3 regions of the Streptomyces sp. NPDC002138 genome follow, and region 1 is predicted to be linked to each of the others. Evidence: riboswitches for the same ligand, from Rfam matches in the RefSeq annotation. Region 1 holds a riboswitch; each other region holds the start of a gene.

Region 1 (7,208 bases):
GGACGGCGCGCGGGTGGAGGGCCTGGAGGTAGAGCGCCCGGACTCCGGCGATCCACATGATCGGGTCGCCGTGGCACTGCCAGGTCACGGACCGGGGGCCGTACAGCCCGGGATCGGCGCCCTCGAACCCGCTCGCGGGCTTGCTCGCGGGCCCGTTCACGTCCCGCCTCGCGTGCCCGTCCCGGGGAGCGCCGTAGTCCACGCCCCGGGGTCCGCCCTCGTCCCCGTACGGCACTGCGCCCATCGTGGCCTCCCGTCGCCCGGTGTCGAGCGTACCGACCGGGCGGTGGGTTGGGCAGGCCGCGCCGCCGGGCGCGCCGCCGCGGCGGGGACGGGCCGCTCGGACCCGTCCCCGCCCGGCGCTGAGCAGGCGGCACCCCTCGGCCCGCCTCGGCACCCCGCGACGCTCGGTGACCGGCCGATCACCGAGCGCGCGGCGCCTGGTCAGGCCGTCGCGGTCTCCGCCCGCACCCGGTGCGCGGCCTCGACGAGGTGCTCCAGGGAGGCCTTCGTCTCGGGCCACCCCCGGGTCTTGAGCCCGCAGTCCGGATTGACCCACAGGCGTGCGGCCGGGATGGCCTCCAGCCCCTTGCGCAGCAGCGCGGCGGCCTCGTCGGCGGAGGGGACGCGCGGGGAGTGGATGTCCCAGACGCCGGGGCCGACCTCGCGCGGGTACCCCGTACCGGCGAGTTCGTCGGCGACCCGCATGTGCGAGCGGGCCGCTTCCAGGCTGATGACGTCGGCGTCGAGGTCCTCGATGGCCGCCACGATGTCGCCGAACTCCGCGTAGCACATGTGGGTGTGGATCTGGGTGTCCGGACGGACACCGCTGGTGCTGAGGCGGAAGGCCTCGGTGGCCCAGGCGAGGTATGCGGCGTGGTCCGCCGCGCGCAGGGGCAGGGTTTCCCGCAAGGCGGGTTCGTCGACCTGGATGACGGAAGTTCCCGCCGCCTCCAGGTCGTTCACCTCGTCGCGCAGGGCGAGCGCGACCTGGCGGGCCGTGTCCCCGAGGGGCTGGTCGTCGCGGACGAAGGACCAGGCGAGCATGGTCACCGGGCCGGTCAGCATCCCCTTGACCGGCTTCGCCGTCTGCGCCTGCGCGTACGTCGTCCAGCGCACGGTCATCGGCTCGGGACGGGTGATGTCCCCGGCCAGCACCGGCGGCCGGACGTAGCGCGTGCCGTAGGACTGGACCCAGCCGTGCTGGGTGGCCAGGTAGCCGGTGAGGCGCTCGGCGAAGTACTGGACCATGTCGTTGCGTTCGGGTTCGCCGTGCACGAGGACGTCGATGCCCGCCTTCTCCTGGAAGGCGATCACCTCGCGGATCTCCGCCTCGATGCGGCGCTCGTACCCGGCTTCGTCGAGCCGTCCGGCGCGCAGGTCGGCGCGGGCGGTGCGCAGTTCGGTGGTCTGCGGGAAGGAGCCGATGGTCGTCGTGGGCAGCGGAGGCAGCCCGAGGTGGGCCCGCTGGGCGGCGGCCCGCCGGTCGTAGGGCTGCGAGCGGCGCCCGTCGGCGTCGGTGACGGCCGCGGTGCGGGCGCGGACGGCGGGGTCGCGGGTGATCGGCGAGTGCGCCCGGGAGGCGAGGTCGGCGCGGTTCGCGGCGAGTTCGGCGCCGATGGCGTGCGTGCCCTGGGCGAGGCCGCGGGCGAGGGTGGTGATCTCGGCGGTCTTCTGGCGGGCGAAGGCCAGCCAGCGCCGGACCTGCGGGTCGATGTCGCGCTCGGCGGTGACGTCCAGCGGGACGTGCAGCAGCGAGCAGGAAGCCGCCACGTCGACGCGGCCCGCGAGGCCGAGCAGGGTGCCGAGGGTGGCGAGGGACTTCTCGTGGTCGTTGATCCAGATGTTGCGGCCGTTGACGACCCCCGCGACCAGCCGCTTCCCGGGCAGGCCGCCGACGGCGGCGAGGTCGGCGAGGTTGCCCGCGGCCCGGTCGGTGAAGTCCAGGGCCAGACCCTCGACCGGCGCCTTGGCCAGGACCGGCAGGGCCTCGCCGAGCCGGTCGAAGTACGAGGCGACGAGCAGCTTGGGACGTGGGGCGAGGCCGCCCAGCTCGCGGTAGGCGCGGGCGGCGGCGCCGAGGTCGGCGGGGGTGCGGTCCTGGACCAGGGCGGGCTCGTCGAGCTGGACCCATGCGGCGCCGGCCGCGCGGAGGTCGGCGAGGACTTCGGCGTAGACGGGCAGCAGCCGGTCGAGCAGGGTGAGGGGCTGGAAGTCGTCGGGCACCCCGGGGGCGGGCTTGGCCAGCAGGAGGTAGGTGACCGGTCCGACCAGCACGGGGCGGGCCGCGAGACCGAGGGCCAGGGCCTCCTTCAGCTCGGCGACCTGCTTGCCGGAGTCGGCGGTGAAGACGGTGTCGGGGCCCAGCTCCGGTACCAGGTAGTGGTAGTTGGTGTCGAACCACTTGGTCATCTCCAGCGGCGCCACGTCCTGGGTGCCGCGGGCCATGGCGAAGTAGCCGTCCAGCGGGTCCGCTTCGACGGCGGCGCGGTGGCGGTCCGGGACCGCGCCGACCATCACGCTGGTGTCGAGGACGTGGTCGTAGTACGAGAAGTCACCGGTGGGGACCTCGGTGATGCCCGCCCCGGCCAGCTGCCGCCAGTTCGTCCGGCGCAGGGTCGCGGCGGTCTCGCGCAGTGCGTCGGCGTCGACCCGGCCCTTCCAGTAGCCCTCGACGGCCTTCTTCAGTTCCCGGTTCTGCCCCTGCCGGGGGTAGCCGTGAACAGTGGCGCATACGGCTGCGGTTGCGGAATCGGTGGCCATCTCGGTGGTGGAATCGGTTGTCACGGAACTCTCCTTCGCGAGTACGTCTCCATGAGTCCCGATGACCGGACGTGGGGCGCGAAGGGCGGCGGACCGGACGGTACGTCGCGCCCTCGCCCCCGCGCGCTCCGTGCACGGGGTACCGGTACGACCGTCCGCCTTGCCCCGGGGCGAGCCCGGGGTGCCCCCGACCGACCCGCCCACGAGGTCACCAGGAATCCGCGCACGGCTGTGCGTGCGCGGGCAACGGGCAGGTCTTCGGACTCACGGGCACGTCTGCCGGGGGCAGACACCTAGTGGCCGTCGCTTCCCAGGCCCGTACGGGCCCAGTGCGTATGACGGCGGTCGTTCCCGCTCACCGCTGCGGGGCAGTCCCGGATTCCCACCGGGTTCCCTCTTACGACGCATCCCGCCTGGCGGACGGAGGCGAACCAGCTGCTGGGGATCACCTTAGGTGTCCGCCCGTACCGAGGGGAGGAGTTGGCCACATTCCGGACGCCCGGATGAGACGGTTCGCCGATGGCGGACATGACTGAGCCGGGGCGGGCTTGCTGTCGGGAAGATCACAGGGAACATCCCGGGATCGGCACGGGCGGCGCGGCACGCACGTCCAGAATGGTCCCGAGGTGGGGGATCCCCCGTGTCTGCAGAGGGAAGTTGGACGTGCCGACAATGAATCCGAGCCGTTCCGTCCTGGCCGCCGTGGCCGTCGCGTCCGCCGCGGTCGTGCTGGCCGGTTGCAGCAGTGAGCCGCCGGCGCTGAAGTTCGAGTCGGCGAAGCCGTCCGGGCCGCGGCTCGACGCCAGGCCCGTACAGGGAGGCTCGCTCCCCGTCGCTCAGTGGCCCAACGCGTGCGAGGTGCTGGGCGACGACGAGATCCGCGCGATCCTGCCGCAGGCGAAGGACTTCCAGCGCGATCCGATCAAGGTGACCGTCCTCAACTTCAACCCGCTCGGCAAGCCGGACCCGGGCACGACGGGTGACGTACCGGCGGGCGGCTGCAGGACCGAATTCGGGCTGCCGGCGAAGTACAAGGGCAAGCACAACAGCAACATCCGCATCGTCTTCAAGACGGTGGCCGATCCGGCCCTCGTGGCGAACGCCTACGCCGAGGACCGGGACGACGAGGCGAAGCGGGCCGGCCAGGACACCAAGAAGTTCCAGGACCTCAAGAACTCGCTGGGTGCGGCGGGCTGCTACACGAAGGGCACGACCTCCACGATGGTCTGCCATCAGGGCCCGTACCAGTTCGAGGTGAGCGGCTCGTCGACCGCGGACGGCGTGGGCAAGTACCCGGAGACGGAAGAGAACTGGCGCCAGAAGGTCCTGACCGAGGTGGTACGCACCTTGAGCGCCCGCATGGCGTGACCTCGGGCCTGATCGAATCGACCGGAACGCGAGACCTCGGTGAGCGCTAGGATCCGTCCATGACGTCACGACGGGCGAATGCCGCGTAAACCGCCGAGCAGAGCACCGTCGAAGCGCCCTCGGGCGGGAATCCTGGCCGACGGGTGTCCACCGGCCGCCGTGCACATCGGTGCGGGCCGGATCGCGGCCGTCGCCCGTCGGCCAGCGGCGTCCGCGGGTGCTCAGCGGCGGACGCGGGGCATGCCGAGGCCGATCCAGGAGATGATCTCGCGCTGGATCTCGTTGTTGCCGCCGCCGAAGGTGAAGATGACCGCGCTGCGGTAGCCGCGTTCCAGCTCGCCGTGGAGCACGGCGCCCGCGGAGCCGTCCTTCAGGGCGCCCGCCGCGCCGACGATCTCCATCAGCCAGGCGTAGGCGTCGCGGCGGGCCTCGGAGCCGTAGACCTTGACGGCGGAGGCGTCCTGCGGGGAGAGCGTGCCGCCCTGGACGGCGTTCACCATCTGCCAGTTGAGCAGCTTCATCGCGTCCAGACGGGCGTGCGTGCGTGCGAGGCGGCCGCGCACCCAGCCGAGGTCGATGACCCGGCGGCCGTCGGCGAGTTTGGTGTCGGCGGCCCAGCGCTGTACGTCGTGCAGGGCGCGGATGGCCATGGTGCCGTGTGCGGCGAGGGTGACGCGTTCGTGGTTGAGCTGGTTGGTGATCAGGCGCCAGCCCTTGTTCTCCTGGCCGACCCGGCGGTTCGCGGGGACACGGATGTCCTCGTAGTAGCTGGCGGTGGTGTCGTGCGAGGCAAGGGTGTTGATGAGGGTGCAGGAGTAGCCGGGGTCGTCGGTCGGCACCAGGAGCATCGTGATGCCCTTGTGCGCCGGTGCGTCGGGGTCGGTGCGCACGGCGAGCCACACCCAGTCGGCGGTGTCCCCGTTGGTGGTCCAGATCTTCTGGCCGTTGACGACGTACGTGCCGCTCTCCTCGTCGCCCTCGCGGACGGCCTTGCACTTGAGCGCGGCGAGGTCGGTGCCCGCGTCCGGTTCGCTGTAGCCGATGGCGAAGTCGATCTCGCCGGCGAGGATCTTGGGGAGGAAGTACGCCTTCTGCTCGTCCGTGCCGAACTGCATGATGGTCGGCCCGACGGTGTTGAGGGCCATCAGCGGCAGCGGGACCACGGCCTGCGCGGCCTCGTCGAAGAAGATGAACTGGTCCATGGGCGACATGCCGCGCCCGCCGTACTCCTTCGGCCAGCCGACCCCGAGCCAGCCGTCCGCGCCGAGGCGCCGGATCGTCTCCCGGTAGAAGCGCTTCTGCGCGGCGGCGTCCTCGTAGCGCCCGTAGACGTCCGCCAGGACCAGCTCGGCGAAGTAGGCGCGCAGCTCGGTGCGCAACTGCTGCTGCTCAGGCGTGTATTCGAGGTGCACGGCCCCTCCGGGAGTCTCGCGGTCCGTCCGTCGCTGGCGGGCGTAGAGTAGAACGTGTTCCAAGAATCCGGAAGGGTCGGCGCGCACCGTCTCGCGATCAGTCGGCGGACCTCCTGCGAAGCCCCGGTGCCTTGATCTCCGTCCCTTCCAGCTCCGGGCGGATGAGGACCTTGACGTGGCGCTCCGGCCGGGAGAGCGAGGCGCAGGCCGCGTCCAGGCCGGCGAACCCCGCCTCGCCCGTCACCAGCGGCCCGGGGTCGAGGCGGCCGTCCGCGAGCCGGGCCGGGGTGGCGCCGAACTCCTCGGGCGGTAGGCGAGGGACATCCTGATCGTGACGCCCTTGTACGCCGACACGGTTCACCACCACCTTCGGGAGCGGGGCCCGCCCCACGAGCTCCGCGCGGAGCGCCACCGATGACCGCCCGGCCGAAGACCGGCAGCCCCTCCGTGGTCCAGCGCTCGACAGCGGCGGCCGGAGTGGCGCAGCCCTCCGGACGGGTGCCGCCGAGCTCCTCGATGTAGCGGACCAGATCGCCCACGCCGAACTCGGCCTCTGCGCGGGCCTGTTCCCGGGTCCCGGCCAGGTGGACGGGTGTGACCGGCCGCCACCCGGACCAGTCGGTGGCCGCGGTCACGGTCTCGCCGCGCAGCAGCCGCACGATCGCGTCCAGCGATTCGGCCATCATCTCGCGCGAGCCCGGGGGGGCGACGCCCATCATGAAGTCGTCGGAGGGGAGTTGTCCGGAGCCGACACCGAGCATGGCCCGCCCCCGGGTCTGCTGGTCGAGCTGGCAGATCCGGTCGGCAAGGATCAACGGCTGACGGCTGACGGCTGACGGCAGGGGGCGAGGAACACCGCGCCGCGCGCGGGTTCAATGCCCGATCGCGGCCGCTCCCACTGAGTGGGAAGAGTTCAGTGCGGTGATCATGGCCGCCGTGGTGGCCGTCATCGCCGTGCGGGCCGCCGTCAGGTACGGGCGGGGGTCGGCCTTGGTCAGATGGGTGCGGATGGCTTCGGTCATCGCCACGTTCAGCGCGGTGCCGATGTTGACCTTGCGGATGCCGCCCGCGACCGCCGCCGCCAGCTCCGCGTCCGGCAGACCGGAGGAGCCGTGCAGGACGAGCGGAACGTCCACGGTTTTGGCCAGCCGGGCGAGCAGCGCGTGGTCCAGGGCGGCGGTCCGCGAGGTCATCGCGTGGCTGCTGCCGATCGCGACGGCCAGCGCGTCCACCCCGGAGTCCACGACGAAGCGGCGGGCCTCGTCCGGATCGGTACGGGCGCCGGGGGCATGCGGGTCCAGCGGGGCGGCGCCGTCCTTACCGCCGACCTCGCCCAGCTCGGCCTCGATCCACAGGCCGTTGGCGTGCGCCCAGTCGGCGGCCGAGCGGGTGGCCTCGAGGTTCTCGCCGTACGGCAGGTGCGCGGCGTCGTACATGACCGAACCGAAGCCGGCGTCGGCCGCCTGGCGCAGCAGATCGGCGCTCTTGACGTGGTCCAGGTGGAGGCCGATGGGCACCCCGGCGGCCTCGGCGCAGGCCACCGCGGCGCGCGCGATGGGCAGCAGGCGGCCGTCCCGGAAGCGGACCGCGTTCTCGCTGAGCTGGATGATGACCGGCGTGCCGGTCCGCTCGGCTCCGGCGACGACGGCCTCGGCGTGTTCGAGG
Region 2 (7,208 bases), on a different contig from region 1:
CGTGCCGCCGAGCATCAGGGCGGCGAAGGCGAGGGCCGTGAGCGTGCGAAGCGTACGAGACATGGGAACCCCTGTGAATGACGGTGAGGTCCGGGCCGGAACGCCGTGCGGCTGGTGCGGGCCGGGTGGCCACCACCGTACGTCAACGGGGTTTGACGAATGGTGGAGGATCGAGCCAAACGAAGGGCTGGTTCCGGTCAGGCTGCGGCGCGCGGCCCCCGGAACGCACGGCGGAAGGAGTGGGGGGTGGTGCCCAGGGTGCGCAGGAAGTGGTGGCGCAGCGCCGCCGCGTTCCCGAAGCCGCAGCGTCCCGCGATCGCTTCCACGGTCTCGTCCGTGCCCTCCAGCAACTCCTGGGCCAGCAGCACGCGCTGGCGCAGGACCCACTGGTAGGGGGTGGTGCCCGTCTCCTGCTGGAACCGGCGCGCGAAGGTGCGCGGTGACATGTGCGCGCGCTCCGCGAGATGTTCCACCGTGATCTCGCCGTCCAGGTGCCGGGCCATCCAGGCGATCACCTCGCCGACGGTGTCGCACGCCGTGCGCGGCAGCGGCCGCTGGATGAACTGCGCCTGCCCGCCGTCCCGGTGGGGCGGTACGACCATCCGGCGGGCGATGGCGTTGGCCACCTCGGCGCCGTGCTCCTCGCGGACCAGGTGCAGGCAGGCGTCGATCCCCGAAGCGGTGCCCGCGGCCGTGATCACCGGGCCCTGGTCGACGTACAGCACATCGGGGTCCACCCGTGCGCGCGGGAAGCGGCGGCGCAGGGCCTCGGCGTGCATCCAGTGCGTGGTGCAGCTCCGCCCGTCCAGCAGCCCGGCCGCCCCCAGCACGAAGGCCCCGCTGCACACGCTGAGCACCCGGGAGCCCCGGTCCACGGCCCGGCGCAGCGCGTCCAGCAGCGGCTCCGGGTAGTCGCGCACGGGCGCCTCCCGGTCGGCGGGCACGCAGATCAGGTCGGCCTCCTCCAGCCGCTCGATGCCGTGCGCGGGCACGATCGCGAAGGCGCCGCCGCCCGACCCGAGGGGCCCCTCCTCGGCCGCGCACACGGCGAAGTCGTACACCGGCAGCCCCTGCTCGCTGCGGTCCGTCCCGAAGACCTCGCAGAAGACGCCCAGCTCGAAGGGGGCGACTCCGTTGACGAGCGCCACGGCCACGTTGTTCAGCATGCCACCAGTGTGGCAGTAATTCGCTGTTCCATGACAGTCCTGCCACTGTCCGGTGTCCGTCGATCTGGCGAGAGTGGAGCCATGAACACGTTCCTGAACTACCTGACCGTCCTCGCCGTCGCAGCCCTCCTGCTCGCCCCCGCCCTGCTCGGCCTGGCCCGGGAACGCCGCACGGACCGCCAGCTCAGCGCGGCCGCGGCCGCGGCGCGGGCCGGGGCCGCCGAACGCGAAGAGCCGGGACGCGACCGTGTGTCGCATCCCGGCTCCTCGTCCTACCGGACGGCTGCCTGACCCAGGGGTCCGGAACCCCTAGAAGTCCTCGTCCAGGTCGACGGTGCCCTCCACCGCGACCTGGTACGCCGACGGGCGGCGCTCGAAGAAGTTCGTCAGCTCCTGGACACCCTGCAGCTCCATGAAGGAGAACGGGTTCTGCGAGCCGTAGACCGGGGCGAAGCCGAGGCGGACCAGGCGCTGGTCCGCGACGCACTCCAGGTACTCGCGCATCGACTCGGTGTTCATGCCCGGCAGGCCGTCACCGCACAGGTCGCGGCCGAACTGCAGCTCCGCCTCGACCGCTTCCTTCAGCATGTCGACGACCTGCTGCTGGAGCTCGTCGTCGAACAGCTCCGGCTCCTCCTTGCGGACCGTGTCCACGACCTCGAAGGCGAAGTTCATGTGCATGGTCTCGTCGCGGAACACCCAGTTGGTGCCGGTCGCCAGGCCGTGCAGCAGACCGCGCGAGCGGAACCAGTAGACGTAGGCGAAGGCGCCGTAGAAGAACAGGCCCTCGATGCACGCCGCGAAGCAGATCAGGTTCAGCAGGAAGCGACGGCGGTCGGCCTGCGTCTCCAGCCGCTCCAGCTTCTCGACCTCGTTGATCCACTTGAAGCAGAACTGCGCCTTCTCGCGGATCGAGGGGATCTCCTCGACCGCGTCGAAGGCCGCGGCGCGGTCGTCCGGGTCGGGGAGGTAGGTGTCGAGCAGCGTCAAGTAGAACTGGACGTGCACGGCCTCCTCGAACAGCTGGCGCGAGAGGTACAGGCGCGCCTCGGGCGAGTTGATGTGCTTGTACAGGGTCAGCACGAGGTTGTTCGAGACGATCGAGTCACCCGTCGCGAAGAACGCGACGAGCCGGCCGATCATGTGCTGCTCACCCGGGGTCAGCTTCGCCAGGTCGGCGACGTCCGAGTGGAGGTCGACCTCCTCGACGGTCCAGGTGTTCTTGATCGCGTCCCGGTAGCGCTCGTAGAAGTCCGGGTAGCGCATGGGACGCAGGGTCAGTTCGAAGCCCGGGTCGAGCAGGTTCTTCTCAGGGGTGGAGCTCATTACTGGCAGGCCTCGCAGGACTCGGGGTTCTCAAGGGAGCAGGCGAGCGCCTCGGCGTCGGCGTCGGCCTGCGGGAGCGCCACCGGAGTGGCGGCCTGCGCGGCCCGGGCGATCTTCGTCGCGGGGCGCGAGCGCAGGTAGTACGTGGTCTTCAGGCCCTGCTTCCAGGCGTACGCGTACATCGAGGAGAGCTTCCCGATGGTCGGCGTCTCCAGGAACAGGTTCAGCGACTGCGACTGGTCGAGGTACGGCGTACGGGCCGCCGCCATGTCGATCAGACCGCGCTGCGGGATCTCCCACGCCGTGCGGTACAGCGCGCGCACCTCGGCCGGGATCCAGCCGAAGCCCTGCACCGAACCGCTGGCGTCGCGCAGCGCCTCGCGGGTCTGCGCGTCCCAGACGCCGAGCTTCTTCAGCTCGGCCACCAGGTAGGCGTTGACCTGGAGGAACTCACCGCTGAGGGTCTCGCGCTTGAAGAGGTTGGAGACCTGCGGCTCGATGCACTCGTACACGCCGGCGATGGAGGCGATCGTCGCCGTCGGCGCGATGGCCAGCAGCAGCGAGTTGCGCATGCCGGACTTCGCGACGCGGGCGCGCAGGGCGTCCCAGCGCTCGGGCCAGTTCGGCTCGACGTCGTAGTGGTCCGGGTGCAGGACACCGCGGGCCGTCCGGGTCTGCTCCCAGGCCGGGAGCGGGCCGCTGCGCTCGGCGAGGTCGCAGGAGGCCTCGTACGCGGCCAGCATGATGCGCTCGGAGAGCTTGGTGGACAGCGCCTTCGCCTCGGGGGAGTCGAACGGCAGCTTCAGCTTGAAGAAGACGTCCTGGAGGCCCATCGCGCCCAGACCCACCGGACGCCAGCGGGCGTTGGAGCGGCCGGCCTGCTCGGTCGGGTAGAAGTTGATGTCCACGACGCGGTCGAGGAAGGTGACGGCCGTGCGGACGGTCTCGTCCAGCCGCTCCCAGTCGATCTCACCGGTCTCGGTGAGGACGAACGCGCCCAGGTTGACCGAGCCCAGGTTGCAGACGGCGGTCTCGCCGTCGTTGGTGACCTCGATGATCTCGGTGCACAGGTTCGAGGAGTGGACGACGGTGCCCGGCTCGGCGGTCTGGTTCGCCGTGCGGTTGGAGGCGTCCTTGAACGTCATCCAGCCCTGGCCGGTCTGCGCGAGGGTGCGCATCATCCGGCCGTACAGGTCGCGCGCGGGCATGGTCTTGCGGGCCAGGCCCGCGGCCTCGGCCTTGTGGTAGGCGGCGTCGAACTCGTCGCCCCACAGGTCGACCAGCTCGGGCACGTCGGCCGGGGAGAACAGCGACCAGTCGGCGTCGGCGTTCACGCGGCGCATGAACTCGTCCGGCACCCAGTGGGCGAGGTTCAGGTTGTGCGTACGGCGCTGGTCCTCACCGGTGTTGTCGCGCAGCTCGAGGAACTCCTCGATGTCCGCGTGCCAGGTCTCCAGGTAGACCGCGGCGGCGCCCTTGCGGCGGCCGCCCTGGTTCACGGCGGCGACCGAGGCGTCGAGGGTCTTGAGGAACGGCACGATGCCGTTGGAGTGCCCGTTGGTGCCGCGGATCAGGGAACCGCGGGCGCGGATGCGGGAGTACGAGAGGCCGATGCCGCCCGCGTGCTTCGACAGGCGCGCGACCTGGTGGTAGCGGTCGTAGATCGAGTCCAGCTCGTCGAGCGGGGAGTCCAGCAGGTAGCACGAGGACATCTGCGGGTGCCGGGTGCCGGAGTTGAAGAGCGTGGGGGAGGACGGCAGGTAGTCGAGGCGGCTCATCAGCCGGTAGAGCGAGGCCACTTCCTCGACGGCCTGGACGCCGCCGATCTCACCATGGGGACCAGACTCGGCGAGGCCGCAGGCCACGCGCAGCATGAAGTGCTGCGGGGTCTCGATGACCTGGCGGGTGATCGGGTGGCGCAGCAGGTAACGGCTGTGCAGGGTGCGCAGACCGAAGAAGCCGAAGCGGTCGTCGGCGCCCTCGGTGGTGGCGTGCTCGACCAGCGCGTTCAGCCGGGCGGCGTGCGCCTCGACGAACTCGGCGGTGCGGTCGGCGATCAGGCCCTCGCGGTGACCGACCGCGACGGACGCCGAGAAGGAGGTGGCCCCCTGGCCCGCGGCCTCGTCGGCGATCGTCAGCGTCAGCAGACGCGCGGCCAGCCGGGAGTACGCGGGGTCCTCCGAGATCAGACCCGCGGCCGCCTCGGTGGCCAGCCCGCGCAGTTCGGCCTCGTCGGCGACGGCGCTGCGGCCCCGCAGCGCGGCGGCGGCGACCCGGCCGGGGTCGGTGTCGGCCAGGTCGGCGGTGAGGTCGGTGAGGGTGCGCAGCAGCGCGGCGCCAGGACCCTCGGTGGCCTCGGGCTGGGCGGACTCGGCGCGCGGTGCGGCAGGCGCGATGGTCACGTGGGGGGCTCTCCCTCGCTCGGCTCCGGATGGCTCGGAGGCGGGGCGGGGAGGCTGCCATGAGGGCGTCTGGACGTGCGGACCCGGGCAGGGCAGTCACGCGTCACCACATGGCGTCCACCGGCCCAACCGCGAGGCCCGGACGTCTCGGCGTCCGGACCGGTCGGTCCGGGCGCACTGTCGGCAGGTCCTCGGACTTGCGGCGGCACCAATGGGTGGTTGGGTGCAGTTCATACCGTTGCGGGACAGTTCCGGATTCGCACCGGATTCCCCTGCGGCGACAGCGAGCATGAGCATACATGTGGGGGCCGCTCGTTGCGCGACCCACCACATGTTGTGTCGGCGTGGCTACAACTCCACGCGGTACGTGAGCAAGGGGACCGCCGGGACCGGTGCCCAGTCCCGCTCCGGCGTCCGGGTGAAGCCCAGGCGCCCGTAGATCCTGTGGGCCCCCAGCATGGCCGCTTTCGTGGACAGGACCAGGTGGGTGACCCCCTCCAGGGCCCGTGCGCGGTCCATGCAGGCGCGTACGAGGGCCTCCCCGGCCCCGCGGCCCCGCGCCGCGGGGGAGACCGCCAGCATCCGGAATTCGGCCTCGTGGGGACCGGCGATTTCGGCCAGCCGGCTGCCGGGTGCGGCGAAGGCCACTCCACCGAGCAACTGCCCGTCGTGGGTGGCCACGAGCACCTCGGCGTCGGCGGCCCGCCCCGCCACATCGCGCAGCACGGTCAGGTAGAAGCCGTTGGCCTCCGGGTCGAGCAGCCCGTCGTCCAGGTAGGCCCGCGCCGTGATCTCGCCCAGCTCTTCGTATTCGGCGGGCAGCGCCGCCCGGATGGTGATGTCCATGGCGTCGAGTGTGGAGCACGGGTGTCGGTGCACGGCGCTATCGTCGGAAGGAGCACCGTCGAGGAAGGCGAGCGAGGCCATGACGTGATGACCGGCCGGCCCCACATGCTGACCAAGGAGTTCGAGGAACTCGCGCTGATGGCTCGCAACCGGATGGAGGGGCTGAGGCTGGAGTTCATCGACGGGAAGCTGAGGAGCAAGGGGTTGCCGGACGGCGACCACGGGATGATCATTCAGTGGCTCACGCGGATCTGCATGCAGCACCGCCCCGAACTCTGGCTGCATCCGGGACAGGGGATCAAAGCGGAGGAGTACCGGGCCGGCCGGGCGATTCCGGATGCGGTGCTGGCTTCCTCGGGAGCGTTCGCCGGGCAGGGCGAGTGGGTGGACCCGGATCCGGTGCTCATGGTTGTCGAGGTGACCTCGTGGGACTCTGACACCGACCGGCGCGACCGGGTGGAGAAGCCCCGTGCCTACGCGGCTACAGGCATCCCGGTCTACCTGCTGATCGATCGGGACAAGTGCGAGATCTCGGTGCACAGTGAGCCCGACGGGCAGCGGTACGTGACCGTGCGCACCCTGCCCTTCGGTAAGGACGTCGAGCTCCCCGACCCCGTCAGCATCACCCTCCACACCGAGCCCCTCAAGGACTGGGTGCGCTGAGCGCGCCGCGGGGCCCCCGTCCTGGGTGGACGGGGGCCCCGCGGGCACCTCTCAGCAGCAGCGGAAGCCCTCGCGGGGGTCCGCCTCGCGGGAGTCGGTGCGGGCCCGCTCGAAGTCCCGGCGGGTGGGGACCTCGGCGGCCGGGTCGTGGGAGCGCGCGTGGGCGACGTACCGGTCGTAGGCGCTCTCGCCCGAGAACTCGCGGACGTAGAACCGGATCCGCCCCAGCGCCGCCCGGACGGTGCTCACGCCACCGGTTCCTTGACCCGGCCGCCGCCGGAGTCCAGGCCGGCGGCGGCCAGCTCCGCCTTCTCCGCGGCCGTCGGGATCAGACCGGCCGGAGCGACGATCTTCGACTCGGTCCACGGGACCTCGGAGAGCACGGTGCTCCCCGGGTCGCGGACGGCCTTCAGGCAGGTCCGGACCGCGTCCAGCAGGACGATGACGATCAGGAGCGCGAAGAGGGCGGAGAGGACCCCGTCGACCGTGGCGTTGGTGACCACGGTGTGCATCTGGTCCATGGTCTTCGCGGGCTTGAGCACCTTGCCCGCGTCGATTCCGTCCAGGTACTTGTCGCGCTGGGCGAAGAAGCCGATCGTCGCGTCGTCGGAGAAGATCTTCTGGTAGCTGGCGGTGAGCGTCACGGCCACGTCCCAGGCCAGCGGAACAGCCGTCACCCAGGCCCACTTGAGCCGCCCCGACTTCACCAGCAGCGTGGTGCAGACGGCGAGCGCGACGGCGGCGAGCAGCTGGTTCGCGATGCCGAAGAGCGGGAAGAGCTGGTTGATGCCGCCCAGCGGGTCCT
Region 3 (7,208 bases), on a different contig from region 1:
GGCGGGCGCCGTGGGCGGCTACCTCGTGGAACTGGCGGTCGCGCGCGGTCTGCGGGCCGTCGCCGTCGCCGCGCCGCAGGACGAGGAGCTGGTGCGCGAGTTCGGGGCCGACGTCTTCGTCGCGCGCTCCGAGAACCCCACTGCCGCGATCCGCGCGGCCGTTCCCGGCGGAGTCGACGGGCTGATCGACGCGGCCGCCCTGGGCGGGTCGGTGATCGGTGCGGTGCGGGACGGCGGTGCGTTCGTCAGCGTTCTCGGCGCGGGTCCGGGAGCGGAGCGCGGGATCCGGGTCTCGCAGATCCGGGTGCACAGCGACGCGGCGCGGCTCGCCGAGCTGACCGCGCTCGCGGACGTCGGCGGTCTCACCCTGCGGGTGGCCCGGACGATGCCGTTCGCGGAAGCCGCCGCGGCCCACGAGTCCCTGGCCGCACGCGGCCTGCGCGGGCGCATCGTCCTCGTGCCCTGACCGGCCTGACCGGCCTGACCGGCTGGTACGTCTGTCCGTGCGCCGGCTGGTCTGTGCGCCCGCTGGTCCGTGCGCCCGTCGGTCCGTCGGTCCGCCGGTCCTGGCCGCGGTCCGGCCCGGGTGGACGGAACCGGGGCCCCGGGCGGGCCGTTCTCTGCTCGTGTGACCGGCGGGCGACTCGCTAGCCTGGTCCCGGCACGGCGGCGGCGCGCGGCGGAAGGCAGGCCCGATGGATTCCGAGGACCCGATCGCGGTGGCCGTCACGGCCGCCATCCGCTCCGGGGACCTGCCGCGGCTGCGGGAACTCCTGGCCGCGCATCCCGCTCTGGCCCGCGAAACCATCGTCAAGGCCGGCGGGGCCGCGGGCGGGCGGAGCCTGCTGCACATCGCCACGGACTGGCCGGGCCACCACCCGGCCGGCCCCGACGTCATCCGGCTGCTCGTCGAGGCGGGCGCCGACCGGCGGCCCGGTTCGTCGGGGCGCACGAGGAGACCCCGCTGCACTGGGCCGCCAGTAACGACGACGTCGCCGCCGTCGACGCCCTCGTCGCCTGCGGTGCCGCGGTGGATGCCACGGGCGGGGTCATCGGCGGCGGCACCCCGCTCGCCGACGCGCGCGCCTTCGGTCAGTGGCGGGCCGCCCGGCGCCTCCTGGAACACGGCGCCCGCGCCGACTTCCAGGACGCGGCCGCCCTCGGACTCCTCGACCGGGTCGAGGAGTTCCTCACGGCGCCCCGCCCGCCCGGCCCGGACGAGATCACGAGCGCCTTCTGGGGCGCCTGCCACGGCGGTCGCCCGGAGACGGCCCGCTACCTGCTCGCCCGGGGCGCCGACCTCGACTGGATCGGCTACGACGGCATGACCCCGCTGGACATCGCGCGCTCCCAGGACACCGGCGGCGCCCGCGAGGTGACGGACTGGTTGTGGGAACGCGGTGCGCACGCGGCAGCTGATCTCATCGGGTGACCACATGCTGGAAGTGATTGGATCATCCGTCCGCCGCATGCCAGACTGGTGACAGCGGAGGGGCGTAGCTCAGTTGGTAGAGCGTTGGTCTCCAAAACCAAATGTCGTAGGTTCGAGTCCTGCCGCCCCTGCAAGAGAGTCCGCCGGACGCCCGGCGAACGGTCCGTCGAAAACCCAGGTGGGAGTCATCTCCCCCTGGGTTTTCGCGTGTACGCGCGGAATCCGCCCGTCGGTCGCTGTCCCCGGGGGGTCCGACGGGCGGCACCCGAGTAGCGCCGCAGCCAGCGAGCGCGAATGGGAACGGAGTTCACGGTAGGCGCCCCCACTGACAACGCCCGCCGGGCACGCCCCGCGAGCCCGGCACGGCCGATCTGGCACACTTGTCCGGGTTACCCCAGGCGGCGCGAACCAGGAAACCGGTGTGAAACCGGTACGGTCCCGCCACTGTGACCGGTTTCCCCTCGCGGGTCCCGGGAGTCAGACACTGACGCGCCGCCTCTTCACTTCGACCAGGGGACGAGGATCCCCCGGAGAGGCTTCGCCATGCCGCGTTTCCGTGCCGCCCTGCGCGCGCTCGCCCCGCTCGCTTCCCTGCCCCTGCTGCTATCGCTGACCTCCTGCGGCGCCACCCCGGACGAGCCCGCCCGGGACGCCGCCGCCCGGCCGGCGGCCGACGCCGGGGGCGCGGGATTCCCGTACACCGTGACCAACTGCGGTGTGACCACGACGTACCAGGCCCCGCCCCGGCGCGCCGTCAGCATGAACCAGCACGCCACCGAGGTACTGCTCGCCCTCGGCCTCGGGGACCGGATGGCGGGCACCGCCTACATCGACGACGCCGTCCTGCCCGCCTACCGGCCGGCCTACGACAAGATCAAGGTGCTGGCCAAGGAGTACCCGTCGAAGGAACTGCTGCTCGGCGCCAACCCCGACTTCGTCTACGGCGGGTACTCCAGCGCCTTCGACGCGTCCCAGGGCCGCGACCGCGAGGGGCTGCGCAAGAGCGGCATCAACACCCGCCTCAGCGTGGAGTACTGCACCCCCGGACCGGTCCGGATCGACCAGTTGAAGACCGAGATCACCGAGGTCGCCCGCACCTTCGGAGTGCCCGACCGCGGTGCGCGGCTGATCGAGGACGAGCAGCGCCGCATCGACGCCGTCACCGCACGCGTCAAGGACAAGCCCCGTCCGGCCGTCTTCGTCTACGACTCCGGCGAGACCGCGGCCTTCACCTCGGGCGGCAACGGCATCGGCAACGAGATCGTCTCGCTGGCGGGCGGGACGAACGTGTTCGCCGACCTCAAGGACACCTTCGGCGACGTGTCCTGGGAGAAGGTCATCGAACGCAAGCCGGAGACCGTGCTGATCTACGACTACGGCGGGACGGGCGTCGAAGCCAAGAAGCAGCGTCTGTTGAACGACCCGGCGCTCGCCCGGGTTCCCGCGATCAGGGACCGGCGGTTCGTCGTCCTGCCGCTGTCCTCGGCCGTCCTCGGGGTCCGCGTCGCCGACGCCGTCGAGTCCCTCGCCCGCCAGCTGCACCCCGACGCCGCGTGAGGGCGGACCGCCGCCGGACCCCGCTCGTCCTCACCCTGCTCACCGCGGCGCTCGCCGCGGGCGCGGTGGCGGGCCTGGCCCTGGGGCCGGTGCGGATCGCCCCCGGCCAGGTGCTGGACATCGTCCTGGACGGCCCGCGCCCGGGTGCCTTCGCCTCCATCGTGTGGGAGGTGCGGATGCCGCGCGTGCTGCTCGCCGCGGTCGTCGGGGCCGGGCTCGCCGTGACGGGCGCGGTGCTGCAAGCCCTCGTACGCAACCAACTGGCCGATCCGTTCCTGCTCGGCGCGTCCTCCGGGGCCTCGGCGGGCGCCGTGGCCGTCACCGTGCTCGGTGTCGGCGCGGGCGTCGCGACGAGCGTCACCCTGCCCCTGGCCGCCTTCGCCGGATCGCTGGGCGCCCTGGTGACGGTGTACGCCCTGGCCCGGCGCGGCGGCACCATGACCACCGGGCGGCTGATCCTCGCCGGGGTCGCGGTCCAGTACGTCCTGTCCGCGCTGACCAGCCTGGTGCTGGTCCTGTCCGCGCGGGCCGAGCAGGTCCGCTCCATCCTCTTCTGGACGCTCGGCGGGCTCGGCGGGGCCCGCTGGGACGAACTGGCCCTGCCCGCCGCCGTCCTGGCCGTCGGGACCGGGCTGCTGCTCGGCCTCGCACGCCCGCTGGACCTGCTGCTCGCGGGGGAGGAGGACGCGCACACGCTCGGGCTCGACACCGGCCGCTTCCGGGCCGCGGGCTTCGTGCTGGCATCGCTTGTCATCGGGGTGCTGGTGGCCTACAGCGGTGCGATCGGTTTCGTCGGGCTGATGGTTCCCCACGCCGCCCGGATGGTCGTCGGCGCCGGACACCGGGCGCTGCTGCCCGTGGCCGCGCTGGGCGGGGCCGTGTTCCTGACGCTGGCGGACCTGGTCGCCCGTACCGCCGCCGCGCCCGAGGAGATTCCGGTCGGAGTGGTCACCGCGCTGGTCGGCGGCCCGTTCTTCCTGTGGATGCTGAGGCGTTCCGGCCGCACCGAAGGAGTGACCGGATGACCGCCCCGGAGAGGACGGGCGCCGTGGAACTGCGGGCCGAGGCCGTACGTTACGAGATCGACGGGAACACCTTGCTGCACGGCGTCGACCTCACCGCCCGCCCCGGTGAGACGGTCGGCGTCGTCGGCCCGAACGGCAGCGGCAAGACCACCTTGCTGCGCTGCGTTTACGGCACCCTGCGGCCCACCGCCGGGCGGGTGGTGCTGGACGGTGTGGACGCGGCCTCGCTGGGCGTCAAGGAGCGGGCCCGGCGGGTCGCGGTCGTGCCGCAGGACGCGAGCGGCACCTTCGGGCTGACCGTGCGCGAGGTGGTGGCCATGGGGCGCAGCCCGCACAAACGGTTCTGGGAACAGGACGGGCCGGGTGACGCCCGGCGGGTGGCCGGGGCGCTGGAGACGGTCGGCGTGGCAGCGCTGGCCGCCCGCCGCTTCGACGAACTGTCGGGCGGCGAGCGCCAGCGTGCCCTCGTGGCCCGCGCGCTCGTCCAGGATCCCGGCCTGCTGGCCCTCGACGAGCCGACCAATCACCTGGACATCCGGCACCAACTGGACGTCCTGGGCCTGGTCCAGGACCTGACCGCCACTGCCCTGCTGGTGCTGCACGACCTCAACCTCGCCGCCTCCTTCTGCGACCGGCTGTACGTCCTGGACGCCGGGCGGGTGGTGGCGTCAGGACCGCCGGGGGCGGTCCTGACGGAGGAACTGCTGGCCGAGGTGTACGGCGTACGCGCGCGGATCGGCGCCCACCCCACCACAGGGGCACCGCACCTCGTCTACCTGCCCTGAGCGGGCGGTCTATCGCGGCGTGGCGCCACTGCCGTAGGGCCGGGTGATGATCTCCATCCCGTGCCCGGACGGGTCCAGGAAGTACAGGCCCCGGCCCCCGTCGTTGTGGTTGATCTCGCCGGGCTGCTTCTGCTGCGGGTCCGCGAAGTAGGTGACCCCCGCCGCCCGGATCCGGGCGAAAGACGCGTCGAACTCCGCCTCGGAGATGAGGAAGGCGTAGTGCTGTGCGGTGATGCTCTCCGTCGGTACGGTGGCGAAGTCCAACTGGACGCCGTTGGCGGTGTCGACGGGGATGAACGGGCCCCATTCGGTGCCTACTTCGAGCCCGAGGATGTGGGCCAGAAATTCGGCCGACTCCCGGCTGTTCCGGGAAAAAATGATCGTGTGGTTCAACTGGACTGACATGGTGAATGCCTCCGCAAGGCACCTCACGGCCACCTCCATGCCTCACCCGGACGGTGACCGGCACGCGATGACGTGCAGGCGATCTTAAGGGCCGATTCCGTCCGGGTCCACCCCGGTCCACCCGTAGTCGTCACGAACCGCCGTACACCGCCTTGACGTTGTCCTGCGCCGGGTGCGTCCGTCCGGCCGGGCCCGCGGCGAAGACGCGCAGCAGGTTCTCCGTCACCCGGGTCGTCAGCGCGCCCGCCCGCGCGTCCAGTCCGTGGTTGGCGCCGCTGTGCCCGTCACCCGTCGCGTCCAGGGCCTCGACCCAGCGCATCGTGCCGGTGGCGAACACCCCCGCGCCACCCGGCGCGGTGTAGTAGGCGGTGTCCTGGTGGCTGGGCCGCCCCTCGCACACCACGGGGGAGTGGGCCAGTATCTCGATCGGCCGTGGGGTGGGGAAACCGGTGCTGACCTTGTCGTACTCCACTCCCACCAGGTGCGGAAAGCGATCGGTCGTCCGCACCCCCGTGCCCTCGAAGAGCCAGTGCCCGGGGTTGGTCACCACGTACGGGGCGTCCACCGGATAGCCGTCGTAGATCACGCCCAGCAGCGAGCTCTCCGGGTCCGCCCCGGGGGCGGTGCGGAAGTCCACGGTCGCCGGGTGGCCGCGCTTGAAGCCCGGGTCCTGCTCGTAGGACGTCTTGTAGCAGACGACCGTACGGTCCGGGCCCAGGTCGCTCGCCTCCAGGCGGATGCGGCGGTAGCAGCAGTTCGCCCCGAGTATCGCGATGTTGCTCCCCGCGTCCCGGGCGGCCGTGATGTGCGCGCGCTGCTCGGGCGACCAGTACTCGTCGTGCCCGAGCGAGAGGACGGCCGAAGCCCCCTCCAGCAGCCGCTTCTCACGAGCCACGTCCGTGGTCGTGGTGTAGGCGAGCGGTATGCCGAGCCGCTCGGCCAGCGCGATCAGCGGGGCCTCGTAGACCAGGAACAGCCCCGCGCCGTCGTCGTACTCGTACGGCCGGTCGAAGGTCACCGACAGGGAGCGCGAGGCGAAACCGCCGCTCGGGCCGTCGTAACTGCTGTAACCGCCCCACTTGTTGTACGCCTGCCAGGTCGCCACCGCGTTGACGACGACGGTACGTCCCTTGGTCGCCGCGGACCGCACGGTGACCGGGACGAAGCGCTGCCCCTCGCCGCCCTGCGCGTCCAGGCGCAGCAGATAGCTGCCCTCGGGCCAGTCCTTCGTCTCGACGGTGGTGGTACGCGCCCACCGGGCCCGCACCATCCGGGTGCCCTGCTCCACCGAGGCCTCGGGCTGCCGGGCACCGGTGATCGCCTGCGACCGCCACACCAGGCGGGCCCGCGCTCCGCCGTACCAGCCCATCCGGTAGGCGGAGACGGTGAACCGGGGCGCGGTGGTGGAGACGTACAGCCCGAAGGACTCGCCGGGCAGGACGCTCACCCGGTCGGCGAAACCCTCGATCGCGCGCGCGGGTCCCGCCTTGGTCACGGCCCAGTCGGCGTTGCCGGGCCGCGCGTTCTCGGCCTTCACGTCGAAGGCGTGCGGCCCGGCCGGACCGCCGTCCCCGGCGGAACCGGACGGCTTCGGGCCACCGCCCCGCGCGTCACCCGCGCCCGCTCCGTCGGCGGAGCCCGCCGTGTCCGCGCAGCCGGCCACGGCGCCGAGCCCGGCCACCGTGGCCGCACCCGTCGCGATCGCGAGGAATCGCCGCCTGCCCGCTCCTTCGCCGTCACCGGCCCTGTGCTGTTCATCCATGGAGGGCACGGTATGTCACCCGTTCGGATCCGTTCGAACCGGGCGGGCCGGGCGGGCCGGGTGCCCGCGAGCCCTCGCGGGCACCCGGCCGGACATCGGTCAGCCCAGCCGCACCACCACCTCCTGACCGGCTCCCGCCGCCGCGGTGAGGTCGGCGAAGCCCAGCCGCAGCACGGCGCCGGGCACGGCCGACACGACCCCGGAGGACCGGGAGACGACCTCAGCGACGGGCCGGTGCCACA

The links. A riboswitch is a leader RNA that binds a small molecule or an ion and turns the genes downstream of it on or off. The one in region 1 is predicted to bind cobalamin.
Region 2: another riboswitch for cobalamin. It lies ahead of ABT084_RS15605 (ribonucleoside-diphosphate reductase subunit alpha); the one in region 1 lies ahead of metE (5-methyltetrahydropteroyltriglutamate--homocysteine S-methyltransferase).
Region 3: another riboswitch for cobalamin. It lies ahead of ABT084_RS07590 (ABC transporter substrate-binding protein); the one in region 1 lies ahead of metE (5-methyltetrahydropteroyltriglutamate--homocysteine S-methyltransferase).

What each region holds. Positions count from the first base shown of each region.
Region 1 is NZ_JBEOXE010000085.1:4,312-11,519, reverse strand. It holds gene ABT084_RS33850 (oxygenase MpaB family protein) at 1-244, opposite strand, end outside; gene metE (5-methyltetrahydropteroyltriglutamate--homocysteine S-methyltransferase) at 445-2,763, opposite strand; cobalamin riboswitch at 2,996-3,214, opposite strand; gene ABT084_RS33840 (hypothetical protein) at 3,427-4,131, shown strand; gene ABT084_RS33835 (acyl-CoA dehydrogenase family protein) at 4,353-5,543, opposite strand; gene ABT084_RS33830 (hypothetical protein) at 5,641-5,904, opposite strand; partial or broken gene ABT084_RS33825 (LLM class flavin-dependent oxidoreductase) at 6,158-6,358, opposite strand; gene ABT084_RS33820 (class II fructose-bisphosphate aldolase) at 6,416-7,208, opposite strand, start outside.
Region 2 is NZ_JBEOXE010000020.1:49,759-56,966, reverse strand. It holds gene ABT084_RS15625 (hypothetical protein) at 1-63, opposite strand, end outside; gene ABT084_RS15620 (helix-turn-helix domain-containing protein) at 198-1,166, opposite strand; gene ABT084_RS15615 (hypothetical protein) at 1,248-1,457, shown strand; gene ABT084_RS15610 (ribonucleotide-diphosphate reductase subunit beta) at 1,476-2,492, opposite strand; gene ABT084_RS15605 (ribonucleoside-diphosphate reductase subunit alpha) at 2,492-4,894, opposite strand; cobalamin riboswitch at 5,060-5,191, opposite strand; gene ABT084_RS15600 (GNAT family N-acetyltransferase) at 5,243-5,740, opposite strand; gene ABT084_RS15595 (Uma2 family endonuclease) at 5,828-6,403, shown strand; gene ABT084_RS15590 (CstA-like transporter-associated (seleno)protein) at 6,455-6,652, opposite strand; gene ABT084_RS15585 (carbon starvation CstA family protein) at 6,649-7,208, opposite strand, start outside.
Region 3 is NZ_JBEOXE010000008.1:111,238-118,445, reverse strand. It holds gene ABT084_RS07605 (NADP-dependent oxidoreductase) at 1-466, shown strand, start outside; partial or broken gene ABT084_RS37965 (hypothetical protein) at 536-1,003, shown strand; gene ABT084_RS37960 (ankyrin repeat domain-containing protein) at 1,031-1,432, shown strand; tRNA gene ABT084_RS07595 (tRNA-Trp) at 1,491-1,563, shown strand; cobalamin riboswitch at 1,801-1,939, shown strand; gene ABT084_RS07590 (ABC transporter substrate-binding protein) at 1,976-2,989, shown strand; gene ABT084_RS07585 (FecCD family ABC transporter permease) at 2,986-4,014, shown strand; gene ABT084_RS07580 (ABC transporter ATP-binding protein) at 4,011-4,799, shown strand; gene ABT084_RS07575 (VOC family protein) at 4,809-5,204, opposite strand; gene ABT084_RS07570 (N,N-dimethylformamidase beta subunit family domain-containing protein) at 5,335-6,966, opposite strand; gene ABT084_RS07565 (polysaccharide lyase 8 family protein) at 7,066-7,208, opposite strand, start outside.